3 regions of the Thioalkalivibrio sp. ALJ1 genome follow, and region 3 is predicted to be linked to each of the others. Evidence: predicted binding sites of a transcription regulator. Region 3 holds the regulator's gene; each other region holds the start of a gene.
The links. Region 3 encodes sigma-54, which starts transcription at its own class of promoters, with help from an activator protein. Its sites were predicted from a motif close to TGGCANGNTNCNTGCTT; they were not measured.
Positions count from the first base shown of each region.

Region 1 (4,547 bases), 120 kb from region 3:
GATTGTGCAGCGCGTTCACGTGCAGCGTGTGGTCGCCGAGGATATCGGCGAGGCGGCTGCGGGGTTCCAGCGCGACTGGCTTGACCGGTAGCAGGCTGCGCGCCTGAGGGGTTTCCACGTAGAATTCAGCCAGATCGCGCTGCAGGGTGCCGCCGCGGACCACGTTGATCAGCTGCATGCCGCGGCAGATACCCAGGATGGGGCGGTGCTCGTCCAGGGCGCGATGGATCAGGGCCTTTTCCAGGCGGTCGCGATCCGTGTCCAGTACGCCGCCGTGGGACTGGAACAGCCGCCGCAGCAGCCACAGCGCCGGGTAGAAGAGGTAGCCGATCAGGCGCTGCGAAAGCCGGCGCTCCGCCTTCCGGATGGACGCGGCGTCCGGGCCCTCCGGCAGCGTCTCGCCATAGAGCTCGGGATCGACATCCGCCCCGCCACCGACCACCAGGCCGTCGAAGTGACAGTGGCTGCGTGGCTTGCCGGGACGCAGCCGTAACGGGCGGCCGCCCGCCCTCCAGACCGCCAGTGCTGTAAATAGCCAGGCCGGGCCCCCGCCTTGGTCGGGCCCGGTGATGGCGATCACCGGGCGGCGGGGGCGAGGGGCGAGTGGGTCGTTCGTATTGGTCGCGGGTTCAGAACCAGTCACTGAGGCGTTGGCTCCAGTCGTCGGCCCAGCGGCCAAGGGCCTGGCCTGGGCGTTCCAGGTATTCGCGTGACAAACGCTCCAGGCGTTCCGGATCGGCCGCCAGACGCTCCACCTCGACCCAACCATTGAACGGGCGCGCCAGACTCCATTCCGGGTCGTCGATCTCGCAGTTGGGCAGACGGTAGTGGAAGGCGGGGCGCGGTTTGATCAGCTCGTGTTCCACGGGCGCTGCGTCGACGCGGTCCGCGTCCAGATGTGCGAACAATGGGAGCAGATCCAGGGGACGGTTGCGCGTCGGGTTGTGCGCCAGGTAGGCATCAATCAGGCCGGCCTGGTCGGGCCGGAAATCCGGGTCCAGCACGTAGCGTACAAAAGGGCCGGGAAACGCCCGAATGTAGGGGGACAACCGTCGGGCCAGGTCGATGGCTCCGGCCGCGGTGAGAACCTCCACCATCAGCAGGAAACTGCGCAGGATCGCCAGCAGCCACTCGGCGTCAGTGCGGTGGATTTCGATATTGATCTGCAGGCCAAAGGCGTACAACAGGGAACGTTCGGTGCCCAGTGCGCCGGCCTGCTGCAGGGCGGCTCGTACCCGGTCCAGGCGGGGCAGGTCGGCTGCCGCGATGGGCGGGGCGACGATCTCGTGGGGGACCAGGCGGCCCGCGGCGTCGGCCAGCCAGCGGTCCAGCGCGGCCTCGTCGGAGTCGTCCAGCTCAATGCCCAGGCGTGCCAGGTGGTCGCGATAGGCGCGGTCCTTCAGCACGCGGGCGTCCAGCTCCAGCTGGAAATCCCCAACCTCGGTATCGCGCACGTGGCAGACGAAGGCGCTGTCCGAATCGATCTGCCCGCCAAACTCGGCCTGGACGGTTTCGGCCATGGTGTCCAGCGAGACCCCGGCCATCTCGAGTTCCAAACCGATACGTCGCGCTTCGCCGTCCGGATTGGTGGGCCAGGGGAGTTCGTGAAAGAGGTCGCTCATGCGGGACTCGGGCCGTGATTTAGTGCGCCCATGATAGCGACTTGGTGTACCTCGTGTGGCCCAGAAAGTAGGATAAGCGCCGACCTTCCGGAGCTGGCTGACCCCATGGACCGAATCTATCTGCGCGATCTCCAAATCAACGCCGTCGTCGGCGTCTACGACTGGGAGCAACGGCTGCAGCGCCCCCTGCGCTTCGATATCGAGCTCGCGGCGGATACCCGAATTGCCGCGCACTCCGGGGAGATCGGCGACACCGTCGACTACGAGGCCGTCGCCAATGTGGTGCGCGCGATCGTCACCCGCGAACCTCATGCGTTGCTGGAATCGCTCGCCGAGGAGATCGCCGAGGCGTTGATGGCCCAGTTCGCTTCCCCTTGGGTGCGCATCGTGCTGGGCAAGCCCGGCGCGGTCCCCGGGGTCCGCGAGGTCGGCATCGAGATCGAACGCGGAAGCCTTTCTTCTTAACACCGTCCCTCCCGGGCTGCTGAGGCTCCGGAAAACCTCGCTTATTGGGTGATCGCGAGTCGCGAAGCGACCTGGCGATCTGCCACCCGGGGCAGTATTGCCCGGCTACGTTCCATGCCACATTCGTTCCCCCCGGTTTCCTCCCGCCCTAGACCACCCTGCCCATGCCTGAACCTTCTCTCGCACCGGACATGGTTCACAACATGGCCGAAGCGCACGCTTTTGGTGCGTGTGCACTTTGAGTGCGCACCATTTGAAGGCAACCCCCCCGTGGTTCGGCCACAACAGGTGTTGTTAAAAGCCGATTTTGGTACTTGGCACAGCCCATGCAAGGACCGGGTGTCGACTACGCGACACTCGATTGCACAACTGGGAGAACACAACATGAAGAAGTTCACTCGTTCCGCACTGGCCGCCGCCATTGTAACTATCGGCTCGACCGGTGGTGTGGCCTTTACTTCGACCGCCACCGCGGAGCTTTCCGTAAACATTGGGGCGGTCTCCAACTACTACTTCCGTGGTGGTTCCGAAACCGATGACGGTGCCGCGATCCAGGGGGGCATCGATTACGAACACGAATCCGGGTTTTACACCGGAACCTGGGTCTCCAATGTCGACTTCGGGGACGATACGAGCTACGAGCTCGATCTGTATCTGGGCTTTGCCGATGACTTTGACAATGGCTTCGGCTACGACGTCGGATACGTCTACTACGCCTACCCCGATGCACGTGATGACGATGGTTCCCTGAGCGCCGACTTTGGCGAGATCTACGGCGAGGTGAGTTTCGATACCGGACCCGTCGGTCTCTACGGCGGCATTGCACACGTCGTCACCGACAGCTCCGACTCCGCTCTGGAGCGCAAGGACACGTACTACTACGGCGGCCTCGACATCCCATTCATGGAAGTCTACAGCGCCGGCTTCCTGGTCGGTCGCCAGACGTTCGACGACACCGACGAAAACGACAACTACACCCATTACACCGCGAGCCTTACCCGTGATGCCGGCGACTGGGGCGAGTTCAGCTTCAACCTCGAGTACGTCGACGAGTCTGACGAGGACGTTGGCGCCTGGGTGGGCTGGTCCAAGACGTTCTAGCCCCTGGACCCACTACTTAAATGAAATGGCGGGCCCGCATGGTGGCGGGTCCGCCCATAGGAGTCTGACATGAAGATGATTACCGCCGTGATCAAGCCGTTCAAGCTTGATGATGTTCGCGAGGCGATCTCGGAGATCGGCGTGCAAGGAATGACCATGACCGAAGTAAAGGGTTTTGGTCGCCAGCGCGGTCATACAGAGTTGTATCGCGGTGCCGAATATGTGGTCGATTTCTTGCCCAAGGTGAAGCTTGAAGTGGCTGTCGACGAAAACCTGGTCGATCAGGTGGTTGAGGCGATTTCAAAGTCTGCCAGTACGGGCAAGATCGGCGATGGCAAGATCTTTATTACGCCGGTGGAGCAGGTCGTGCGCATTCGCACGGGCGAGACCGGACCGGAAGCGCTTTAAACCTTTGCCTTCCAGCGAATGAGGAATTTCAATAATGGAAATTGAACAGCAAGTTGTCGAACTCGCCTATGCAATGGACACCTTTTACTTTTTGGTGGCCGGCGCACTGGTGATGTGGATGGCCGCGGGCTTTACCATGCTCGAGGCCGGTATGGTTCGCACTAAGAGTGTGGCCGAAATTGCAACCAAGAATATTGCCCTGTATTCGATCGCGAGCATCATGTACATGCTGATCGGCTATAACATCATGTACAGCGATGGCCTGAGCTCCATTATCCCGGGCCTTGGCTTCCTGATCTCGGGTGATAACGCGGTCGCGGACGTGCTGGGTAGCGGTGGCGACATCTACTACTCCGATCGTGCCGACTTCTTCTTCCAGGTGGTGTTCGTGGCAACGGCGATGTCCATCGTCTCCGGTGCCGTGGCCGAACGCATGAAGCTGTGGGCCTTCCTGGCCTTCGCGGTCATCCTGACCGGCTTCATCTACCCGATCCAGGGCTTCTGGAGCTGGGGTGGCGGTATCCTGGATCAGATCGGCTACCTGGACTACGCCGGTTCCGGCATCGTCCACTTCACCGGCGCGGTTGCCGCACTTGCGGGTGTGCTCCTGCTGGGTGCTCGTAAGGGCAAGTACGGCAAGGACGGCCAGATCAACGCGATCCCGGGCTCCAGCATGCCGCTGGCTACCTTGGGTGTACTGATCCTGTGGCTGGGTTGGTTTGGCTTCAACGGTGGTTCCGAGCTGAAGGTTTCGGACATCGAGTCCGCCAACGCTGTGGCCGCCGTGTTCGCTAACACCAACCTGGCCGCGGCCGGGGGTGTGGTCGCCGCGCTGATCACCACGCGTCTGATCTTCGGCAAGGCCGACCTGACCATGGCCCTGAACGGCGCGGTCGCGGGTCTGGTTTCCATCACGGCCGAGCCGCTGATGCCCAGCCCGGTCCTGGCGAT
Region 1 is NZ_KN050684.1:1,138,819-1,143,365, forward strand. Features, by position in the region: gene F462_RS07610 (gamma-glutamyl-gamma-aminobutyrate hydrolase family protein) at 1-580, opposite strand, end outside; gene F462_RS07615 (amidoligase family protein) at 630-1,622, opposite strand; gene folB (dihydroneopterin aldolase) at 1,728-2,087, shown strand; gene F462_RS07625 (TorF family putative porin) at 2,472-3,188, shown strand; gene F462_RS07630 (P-II family nitrogen regulator) at 3,258-3,596, shown strand; gene F462_RS07635 (ammonium transporter) at 3,631-4,547, shown strand, end outside.
Region 1: a site for sigma-54 is predicted at 2,403-2,419, ahead of F462_RS07625 (TorF family putative porin). Genes of this name have one in related genera too.

Region 2 (4,547 bases), 840 kb from region 3:
CGTTCATTGTGTGCAGGGTGCGAATCCCGGAGGGCGCCACGCCGACCAGGACCTGCTCATTCCCGACCTGAACGAGCACTAGACGCTCACGGGTCCCCACCGAGCGTGCCGCTACGATCTCGATCGCCTGCGATCCCCGGTTCAAGCCACCCTGTGTTCGACGAAGGACCCACCCCAACACCACGATGGCCCCAATCACGAGCACCAACCCGCCAATCAGTTGGGCCAGATAGCCCGCCGCACCACCACTGCCACTGTCGGCAAGGGCGTTGAGTGGCCAGAGACTCCCCGTGACGGCCGCCAAAATGGTGGCCGATATGCGCGTATAACGTTGATTCATGGCTATTTAAGCTTGCGGATCCGCTCGCTGGGGCTAATCACGTCGGTCAGGCGGATACCAAACTTTTCGTTGACCACCACCACCTCGCCATGGGCGATGAGCGTGCCGTTCACCAGTACGTCCAACGGCTCACCGGCTAACCGGTCCAGCTCCACCACCGAACCCTGATTCAACTGCAGGAGGTTGCGGATCGGGATTCGGGTACGGCCGATCTCCATGGAGATGGTGACCGGCACGTCCAGCACCATCTCCAGATTCATCTCTTCGCCGTCGCCCTGGACGACCCCCGACAGCTGTTCGGGCTGCAAAGCCTCGGCGCTTTCGTCAGGCTTGTGCTTGCGCTCTCTCTTCTCGACCTTCTCTGCTTTCTCGGCCTTCGGGGTCTCCTCTGCCACCGCGTCGGCACTGCTGCCACCCTGTGCCTCGTTCAACAGGGCGTCCGGGTCGGCGGCGCCTTCGTCGTCCTTCTGTTGAGCCAGGGCCGCCGCCCATTCATCGGCCAGGGCTTGGTCATCGGAGCCACCTTCCGTCGAATCCGTGGCCTCGTTTTCCGTGGCCTCTTCATCCGGGGTTGGGGTGTCCTGTTTGGGATCGTCGGTGTCTGCCATGTTGCGGCCCTCTATCGTTTGATAATGCGTTCCGAAACCTGGAGCGCATTCATGCCATTGGATACGCCGAACTTCCCACGGAACATCGGGATGTCTTCGACTTGCAAGGTGATCGTGTCGGGGAGATCGACCGGGATAATGTCGCCGGGCTGGATATCCAGCAGTTCACGTACCGTGACCTCGGTCTCGGCGAGCATGGAGCTGATCTCGACCTCGGCGGTCTGAATCTCCTCCTGCAAGGCGTGCATCCAGCGCTGATCCACATCGGAACGATCGGACTGGATACCGGTATCCAGCTGCTCGCGTATCGGCTCGATCATCGAGTACGGCAGGGTTACGTGCAGGTTGCCGCCCCCACCGTCGAGCTCGATGTGAAATTCACTGATCACCACGATCTCGGTGGGAGAGACGATATTGGCGAACTGGGGATTCACCTCGGAGTTCAGGAACTCAAACCGGAGCTCCATCACCGGCTGCCAGGCCTTCTGCATGTCCTCGAAGGCACCCTGAAGCACCCCGTGTACGACCTTCATCTCCATCGGCGTGAAATCACGCCCCTCGATACGGGTGTAGTAACGCCCGTCCCCGCCAAAGAAGTTGTCGACCAGGATGAAAACCAGCTTGGGATCGAACACGAACAGCCCCGTGCCATGCAGCGGATGCGCGCGCACCAGGTTCAGGCTGGTAGGCACGAACAGCGAATGCATGTACTCGGAAAATTTGGTGATCCGGGTGCCCACCACCGAGATCTCGGCGGACCGCCGCAACACGTTGAACAGACGGACCCGGAGATGACGCGCAAAGCGCTCGTTGATCATCTCCAGCGTGGGCATGCGTCCACGGACGATCCGATCCTGGGTCGCGAAATTGAACTCCCGCGCCTGCCCATCTCTGGGATACGGGTCTTCGACCTCGACCTCACCCTCATCTACACCGTGCAGGAGGGCATCGATCTCGTCCTGGCTGAGGATATCCGTCTGTGCCATGACGAGGCTCCTACTGCATCACCAGTTCGTTGAACAACACGGCCTCGACCGCGTTCGGGGCATCCCGCGAGCTCAGAATTCCACGGATCGCCTCATTCAGCTCCTCCGCAAGCGTCTCCTTGCCCGACCGTGTGTTCAGGTCTTCATAGCGCTGCTCGCCCAGGATGCCGAGAACGTCGTTGCGGATCGCCGGCATATGTCGCTCGAGCGCCTCGGTGACGCCCGCGTTGTGCGTCACCAAGCTCAACTCGACCCGCAGGTAGCGAATCCGGCCTGGGGCCTCGATGTTCACAGTCATCGGCTCCAGGCTGGTGTAGAAGCGTTCCGGCGGGCCAGTTTCGACTTGCTCGTCATTGCCGTCTCCGGCGAGGAAGAACCAGGCCGCTCCCGCAGCCCCGCCGATCAATAGAACGGCAACCAGCAGCAGGACAATCAGTTTGCCCATGCCACCCTTCTTCGGGGCGCCGTCTCCACCGTCATCGAGATTGACTTCCTTCTCTGCCATTTCACATCCACCGTCCGATAAACCAAGAATTCGCTCTTGATCAGGACCATAGCAAGGTGGATGCCAGAGTTCGATTTTCTTCGAACTATCCGACGGTTATGACACAAAGGAGATATTGAAGAGGGCGCGGCCGCGCCCCTGGAGGCCGGATAACGTCAAGAATCGGCCGTCACAGCACACCGAAAGACGGGATCTTGGCGCCCATCAGAAGGGCCGGCCAGAACGTCCAGAGGGACTCTGTACATCAAGGTAGAAAAGGGCCCAGGACCACCGCTAGGAGACGCGGGCCGGCTGTTCAGGCAAACAGGTCCAGGCGACGGTTCAGCATCGAAAGCGTGCTGCCTTCGTCGTCATCGTTGGCCTCATCCATGATCTCCGCCTCGGCATCGGCCGCCGCCTGCTGCGCATCCTGCTCGGCATGTTCTTCAGCCGGCTGATCGGACACGGTTGCATCCTCGAGCGTCAGCCCGCTCTCCGCCAGACTATCGCGCAAGCGGGGCATGGCGGCTTCGAGAACTTCGCGGGTCACTGGATTGGCACTGATGAACTGGATGCTGGTGCGATCACCATCCACCAGCACGCGCACATCCAGGCTCCCCAGCTGTGGGGGGTGCAGCTTGAGCTCGGTACGTCCACCCTGAGCCTGCGCGAGCATCCGGACCTGATCGGCCAGCTCCCGCGCACCGTTCGGCTGCTGCAACAAACGGGTCAAATCCAAGCGTGGCAGCGCTCGCGCCGACTCACTCGCCTCGGATTGCCCGGCCAGAGCCGGCAACACACCCTGCACCGTATCCGTTCGGGAACGCCGGGCATCATCACCGCCCTGCGTCATCCATTGGGTCAGCACATCCAGCACGTTCTCGCGAGTCAGGCCCACAGGTGCGCCCACCGCGTCAGGTTTCAGATTGACCCCGCCCCCTGAGGCCTGGCTGGCTTCGATAAAGAGACGCATCACGGCCGCCGGCAACGGCTTGACCGGAAGCGCCTGCGCCTCGCCACCCGAACGGCCCGTTACCGGAGTCGTTTCGCTCCGTCTGGAGGCATTCGAGCCGGAATCCGATACTGCCGCCATCAAACCGGCGAGCGGCAAGCCCTTGCCATCGGCCTCTCCCTGGTAGGCGAACTCCTGCCCGTCTAGCAGATCCTGCAAGCGCGAGAGCATCGCCTCCAGGTCCATCCCTTCAAGCTCGTCCGCTGGGACTCCAAGATTCGCCAACAAGGCCTCCATCTGCGGTTCAAGCACCGCCAGGAAGCTTTCGCCACCCTCACCCTTCAAGCCCGGCAAGCCGCCTTCCAGGCCCTTCAGGCCATCCAGGTCCTGCAGCGATCCACCGCCCAACAGTTGCAGCAGTGGCAGCATCCCTTGGCTGGCGTTTTGTGTCGCGATCATGTTCAGATCCTCTTCGTGTCGGGGCATTCCCCGCGTGCTCGCCTCATTCGATACTCAAGGCCCATTCAAGAACTCTGCCAATCTGTACTTTCCGACTTCTGACTGCCTCCGGCCGCGCCCTCGCGGGCATGAGCCTGACGCGTCGCCCACATGTCCTGTTCGGTCTGTTGACGACGCGCATCGGTCTGCGCAGCCTCGGCCCGCCGCCGTTCCACCAGCTTTTCCAGCGAAAGGCAGTTGCGGTGTCGCTCCAGCCATGCCTGGCGGGCGGTCTCTACCTGTGACTCCGCGGCCTGAATCCGCAGATCCTGCTGTTCCAGAGCCGTACGCAACTGATCACGCATCCCGGCCAGCCATTTCAGGGCATTGGCATCATCGGGCAACGTCGCCTGCAGGTACTCGTGCTGATAGCTCTCAAGCCGATCGCGCTGGTCCGCGATCCCGTCGAGTTGTTGCAACCGCTCGCCCAGCTGCCGCGTCGCCTCGCTCTCCTCGATCCGACGCAACCGCAACAAGCGCTCCAGCCGCTTTGAATTCACGCGCCACCACCCACCAGAGCCAACAGGTCATCGCGGGCGCGATCAAAACCGACCGCCTCGTCACGCCCCTGCCCCAAGTACGCCTCCAGGCGCTCGTGCATCGCCACCGCCTCGTCCAGGTGCGGATCCGCCCCCTTGCGATAAGCGCCCACCGCAATCAGGTCGCGATTACGCATAAA
Region 2 is NZ_KN050684.1:2,101,383-2,105,929, reverse strand. Features, by position in the region: gene fliO (flagellar biosynthetic protein FliO) at 1-340, opposite strand, end outside; gene fliN (flagellar motor switch protein FliN) at 343-948, opposite strand; gene fliM (flagellar motor switch protein FliM) at 960-1,934, opposite strand; gene fliL (flagellar basal body-associated FliL family protein) at 1,945-2,439, opposite strand; gene F462_RS12220 (flagellar hook-length control protein FliK) at 2,735-3,829, opposite strand; gene fliJ (flagellar export protein FliJ) at 3,895-4,368, opposite strand; gene F462_RS12210 (FliI/YscN family ATPase) at 4,365-4,547, opposite strand, start outside.
Region 2: a site for sigma-54 is predicted at 2,489-2,505, ahead of fliL (flagellar basal body-associated FliL family protein). Genes of this name have one in related genera too.

Region 3 (4,547 bases):
GGCCCTGGTCGGACTAGCCGCCACCCCGCTGGCACAGGCCGAACTGGCTCCGCCCGAGGGTGAGGTCACGCTGGAGATCGATGGCTTCACGCTGCATGCGACCGGCGACGACGGCGAGCTGACCCACCGCCTGCGCGGATCGCGCCTGCGCGAGTTCGGCCGCGACGGCCCGCAGTGGGTGGACGAACCGGACCTTGACCTGTTTGCCGAAGGCGACATCGAATGGCGCTGGACCGCGCCCGCCGCCCTGCACCAACCTGCCGACGCCACCCTGGACCTGGTTGGCCCCACCCAGGGCGTTCAGCCGGCGCGCGGCGATCGCGTGGAGACCATCATCGACTCGCGGGATGTCCGTGTCGCCACGGACACCATGGTGGCCACGTCCGATGCACTCTCGACGCTGAATCAGCCAGGCCTCTTCCAACGCGGGACCGGCCTGCGCGTGGACTCGCAAGCGGATACCATAGAGCTGTTACATGCCGTGTACTCGCTCTACAGCGAGACGAGCGAGGAGGATTCCACGCATGACCCCGAGACTGAGTAGCCCGCAGCGCCTCCCGGCCATCTTCGGGGCGGGATTCCTGCTGCTGTTTCTCCTGGCCAGTCCGGTGTTGGCCCAGCAGGGCTCGGGCTCGTCGTTGCCGGTCGAGATCACGGCCGACCGCGCGGAGATGGACGAACGCAAGGGCCTGGGGACCTACACCGGCGACGTGGTCGTGATCCGTGGCGACATGACCCTGGAGGCCGACAAGGTCTACGTACGTACCCGTGATCGCCGCCCCTACGAAATGGAGGCCCACGGGGAACCCGCGCGCCTGGAGTCCCCGGATCCCGAGACCGGCGAAATGCGCATCGCCACCGCCCTGCGCATCGACTACCTGCTGAACGAGGACCGCATGATCCTTACCGATCAGGCGCACGTAATCACGACCAACGAAGAGGCACGCGGAAAACGCATTACCTACGACCTGGCAACGGACGTGATCGAGGCCGAGCGCGGCGACGGTGACAGCGAACGCGTGCGCATCACCATCCAGCCGCGCGACGACGAATGAACACCACTGCCAGCCAACCGGCGACCGCAGGCGCGCCCCACGACCGCCTGATCGGACGTGAACTGACCAAACGCTATGGCAAGCGCACCGTCCTCGACCAGGTCGACGTCGATCTGGCTCCCGGCGAGGTCGTCGGCCTGCTGGGCCCGAACGGTGCGGGCAAGACCACCTGCTTCTACAGCCTGGTCGGACTGATCCGCCCCAACGCCGGACGCATTACCCTGGGCGAGCGCGACATCACCCGCGCCCCGATCCATGTGCGGGCCCGCGCCGGCCTGGGCTATCTACCGCAGGAGGCCTCGATCTTCCGACGCCTGAGCGTTTGGGACAACCTGCAGGCAGTGCTGGAACTTCGCCCCGGACTGGACCGCCATGAACGCCGGCGCATCGGCGACGCCCTGATCGAGGAGTTCCAGCTAGAGACCGTGCGCCACAGCCCCGGCATTTCGCTATCCGGTGGTGAACGTCGGCGGGCCGAGATCGCCCGCGCCCTGGCCGGCGATCCCCAATTCATCTGCCTGGACGAACCCTTTGCCGGGGTGGATCCGATCTCGGTGGGGGACATCCAGGCCGTCATCGAACACCTTGCCCGCCGCGGAATCGGGGTACTGATCTCCGATCACAACGTCCGCGAGACCCTCGGCATCTGCCACAGGGCCTATATTCTTAGCGAGGGGCGCCTGCTGGCCGCCGGGACACCCGACGAGTTGCTCGCCGACCCTCAGGTTCGCCGAGTCTATCTCGGCGAGAATTTCCGCCTGTGATTCCGACGCACACGTCGCGCGGCCAGTGCACAAACCACGAGGCAGGCTTTAAGATTTCACGTATGGTCACCTTCGACCCGACACCACAATGCTGAAACCCGGCCTCAATCTACAGCTGGGTCAGACGCTCACCATGACCCCGCAACTGCAGCAGGCGATCCGTCTGTTGCAGTTGTCCACGCTTGAGTTGCAGGTGGAAATCCAGCAGGCGCTGGAGAGCAACCCCATGCTCGAACAGGTGGAGGACGAGGACGCCGATCCGAATACCGAGCGCCTCGACCAAGAGGGCGAACTGGTGGAAGGCGACCGCATGGAGGCCACCACCACCAGCGACGACGTCATCCCCGAGGAGCTGACGACCGACAGCCGCTGGGACGACATCTACGAGCCACCGACCGCCCCCAAGGGCCTGGACGACCGCGACCCGCTGGAGAACACCAGCGACGACGGCGGCGAGGGCCTGCAGGACCACCTCCTGTGGCAGCTGCACCTGAGCCATCTGACCCCGCGCGACCAGCGCATCGGCGCGGCCTTGATTGACGCGATCAGCCCTGACGGCTATCTCGAAGGCGACCTCGAGACCCTGGCCGAGACCATTAACCGTGGCGAGGAAGAACCCGTCGGGGTCGACGAGGTCGAAGCCGTGCTGCACTGGATCCAGCAATGCGACCCGCTGGGCGTGGGCGCCCGTAACCTGCGTGAATGTCTGGAGATTCAGCTACGCGAGCTCGCCCCGGATGCCCCGGCCCGGGAGGCCGCGCGCGCCATCCTGGAGCACGGCATGGACAGCCTGGGCAAGCGCGACTACAAGGCGCTGCAAAGCCAGTCCGGCGTACGCGACCCGGACGAGCTGGCACGCGCACTGGATCTGATCCGCACCCTGAACCCGCGTCCTGGCGCCCAGATCAGTACGGCCACCTCGGAATACGTAGTCCCGGATGTCTATGTGCGCCACACGGTCGATGGCTGGAGAGTGGAGCTGAACCCGGAGATCGCCCCGCGCATCCGCATCAACGACCTCTATGCCGGCATGGTGCGTCAGGTCTCGGACGCCCGCGACAGCGCCTTCATGCGCGATCAACTGCAGGAAGCGCGCTGGTTCCTCAAGAGCCTGCACAGTCGCAACGACACCCTGCTCCGAGTCGCCGAGGCGATCGTGCTCCGCCAGCAGGGCTTTCTCGAACATGGCGAGGTTGCGATGCAGCCGCTGATCCTCCGCGACATCGCCGAGATCCTGGAGATGCACGAGTCGACCATCTCACGCGTGACCACACAGAAATTCATGCACACCCCGCGCGGGGTCTTCGAGTTCAAGTACTTCTTTTCCAGCCACGTCGGTACCAACGATGGCGGTGAGTGTTCGGCCACCGCCATCCGTGCCATGATTCGGGAATTGATCGGCGACGAGCCTGCGAACAAGCCGCTGAGCGATGCCCGGCTCGCCCAGATCCTCTCGGATCGAGGCATTAACGTGGCACGCCGTACCGTGGCCAAATACCGTGAGGCCATGCATATCCCCTCATCCAGCGAACGTCGGCAGATGGCTTCCATGCCCACCGGCAGCAAGTAACCCAAGGAGACCCAACCATGCAGATCAATCTGACCGGCCACCATGTCGACCTGACCGACGCCCTGCGCGAATACGTCAACGAGAAGTTCGCGAAGCTGGAGCGCCACTTTGACAAAGTCATCGACGTCCACGTCGTGCTGACCCATGAGAAGAATCAGAGTCAGCACAACAAGGCCGAGGCCAATCTCCAGGTTAGCGGTAACCATATCCATGCCGAGGCCTCCCACGACGATATGTACGCAGCCATCGACGGCCTGATCGACAAGGTTGACCGTCAGCTGATCAAGCACAAGGAAAAGGTCAAGGATCACCACCGCGCCGAGGGTGCCCAGCGCAACCGCGAGCAGGCCTCCTGATCCATGACCATTGCCGAGCTGATCACCGCCGACCGCATAGGTCTGGAGCCCGAGTGTTCCAGCCAGAAACGGGCCCTCGAGACACTGGCGGAGCTCCTCGCCGCCGGCGGTGACGCCGAGGGGCCGGCCAGCAGCGCGATCTTCGAGGCCCTGTCCGCCCGCGAGAAGCTGGGCTCCACTGGCCTGGGGCATGGCGTCGCCATCCCTCACGGCCGGCTGCCCGATCTTGCGACTCCGCGCGTGGCCGTGCTGCGCCTGAAGCAGGGTGTCGACTTTGACGCAATGGATCACGAGCCGGTCGATATCCTGATCGCCCTGCTCGTCCCGGAAGCCGCGACCAACGATCACCTCAACCTGCTTGCCCAGCTCGCACGCGGCCTGTCCCAGCCGGACACGATTGCCGCCCTGCGCCGAGCCGGCGATGCGTCGGCTCTGGAGCAGGAACTCGTGGGCCGCTTCAGCGAGGGCTAGGCCCTTGCAGACGGTCTACCCATACGTCGACCAGCGGGAGGCCGGCCCACGCCGGAGGCCATGAACGAGGCATTAGGGGAAGGCGGAATCGCCCGGGACATCACCGTGGAAAGCCTGATCCAGGCGATGGGCAACCGTCTGGATCTGCGCTTTGTGCATGGTGAACACGCGGCCGCCGACCGCAAACTGGTGGGCGAGGATGGCGACGACCTGCCCCTGGCCGGGCACCTCAACCTGATCCGACCCAACCGCATCCAGGTCATCGGAGACTTCGAATCCCGCTACATCTCCAGCCTCAGTGACCGCCAGTGCAATGACCTGATCCTGGAGA
Region 3 is NZ_KN050684.1:1,258,704-1,263,250, reverse strand. Features, by position in the region: gene lptC (LPS export ABC transporter periplasmic protein LptC) at 1-544, shown strand, start outside; gene lptA (lipopolysaccharide transport periplasmic protein LptA) at 525-1,055, shown strand; gene lptB (LPS export ABC transporter ATP-binding protein) at 1,052-1,819, shown strand; gene F462_RS08200 (RNA polymerase factor sigma-54) at 1,908-3,389, shown strand; gene hpf (ribosome hibernation-promoting factor, HPF/YfiA family) at 3,407-3,745, shown strand; gene F462_RS08190 (PTS sugar transporter subunit IIA) at 3,749-4,216, shown strand; gene hprK (HPr(Ser) kinase/phosphatase) at 4,277-4,547, shown strand, end outside.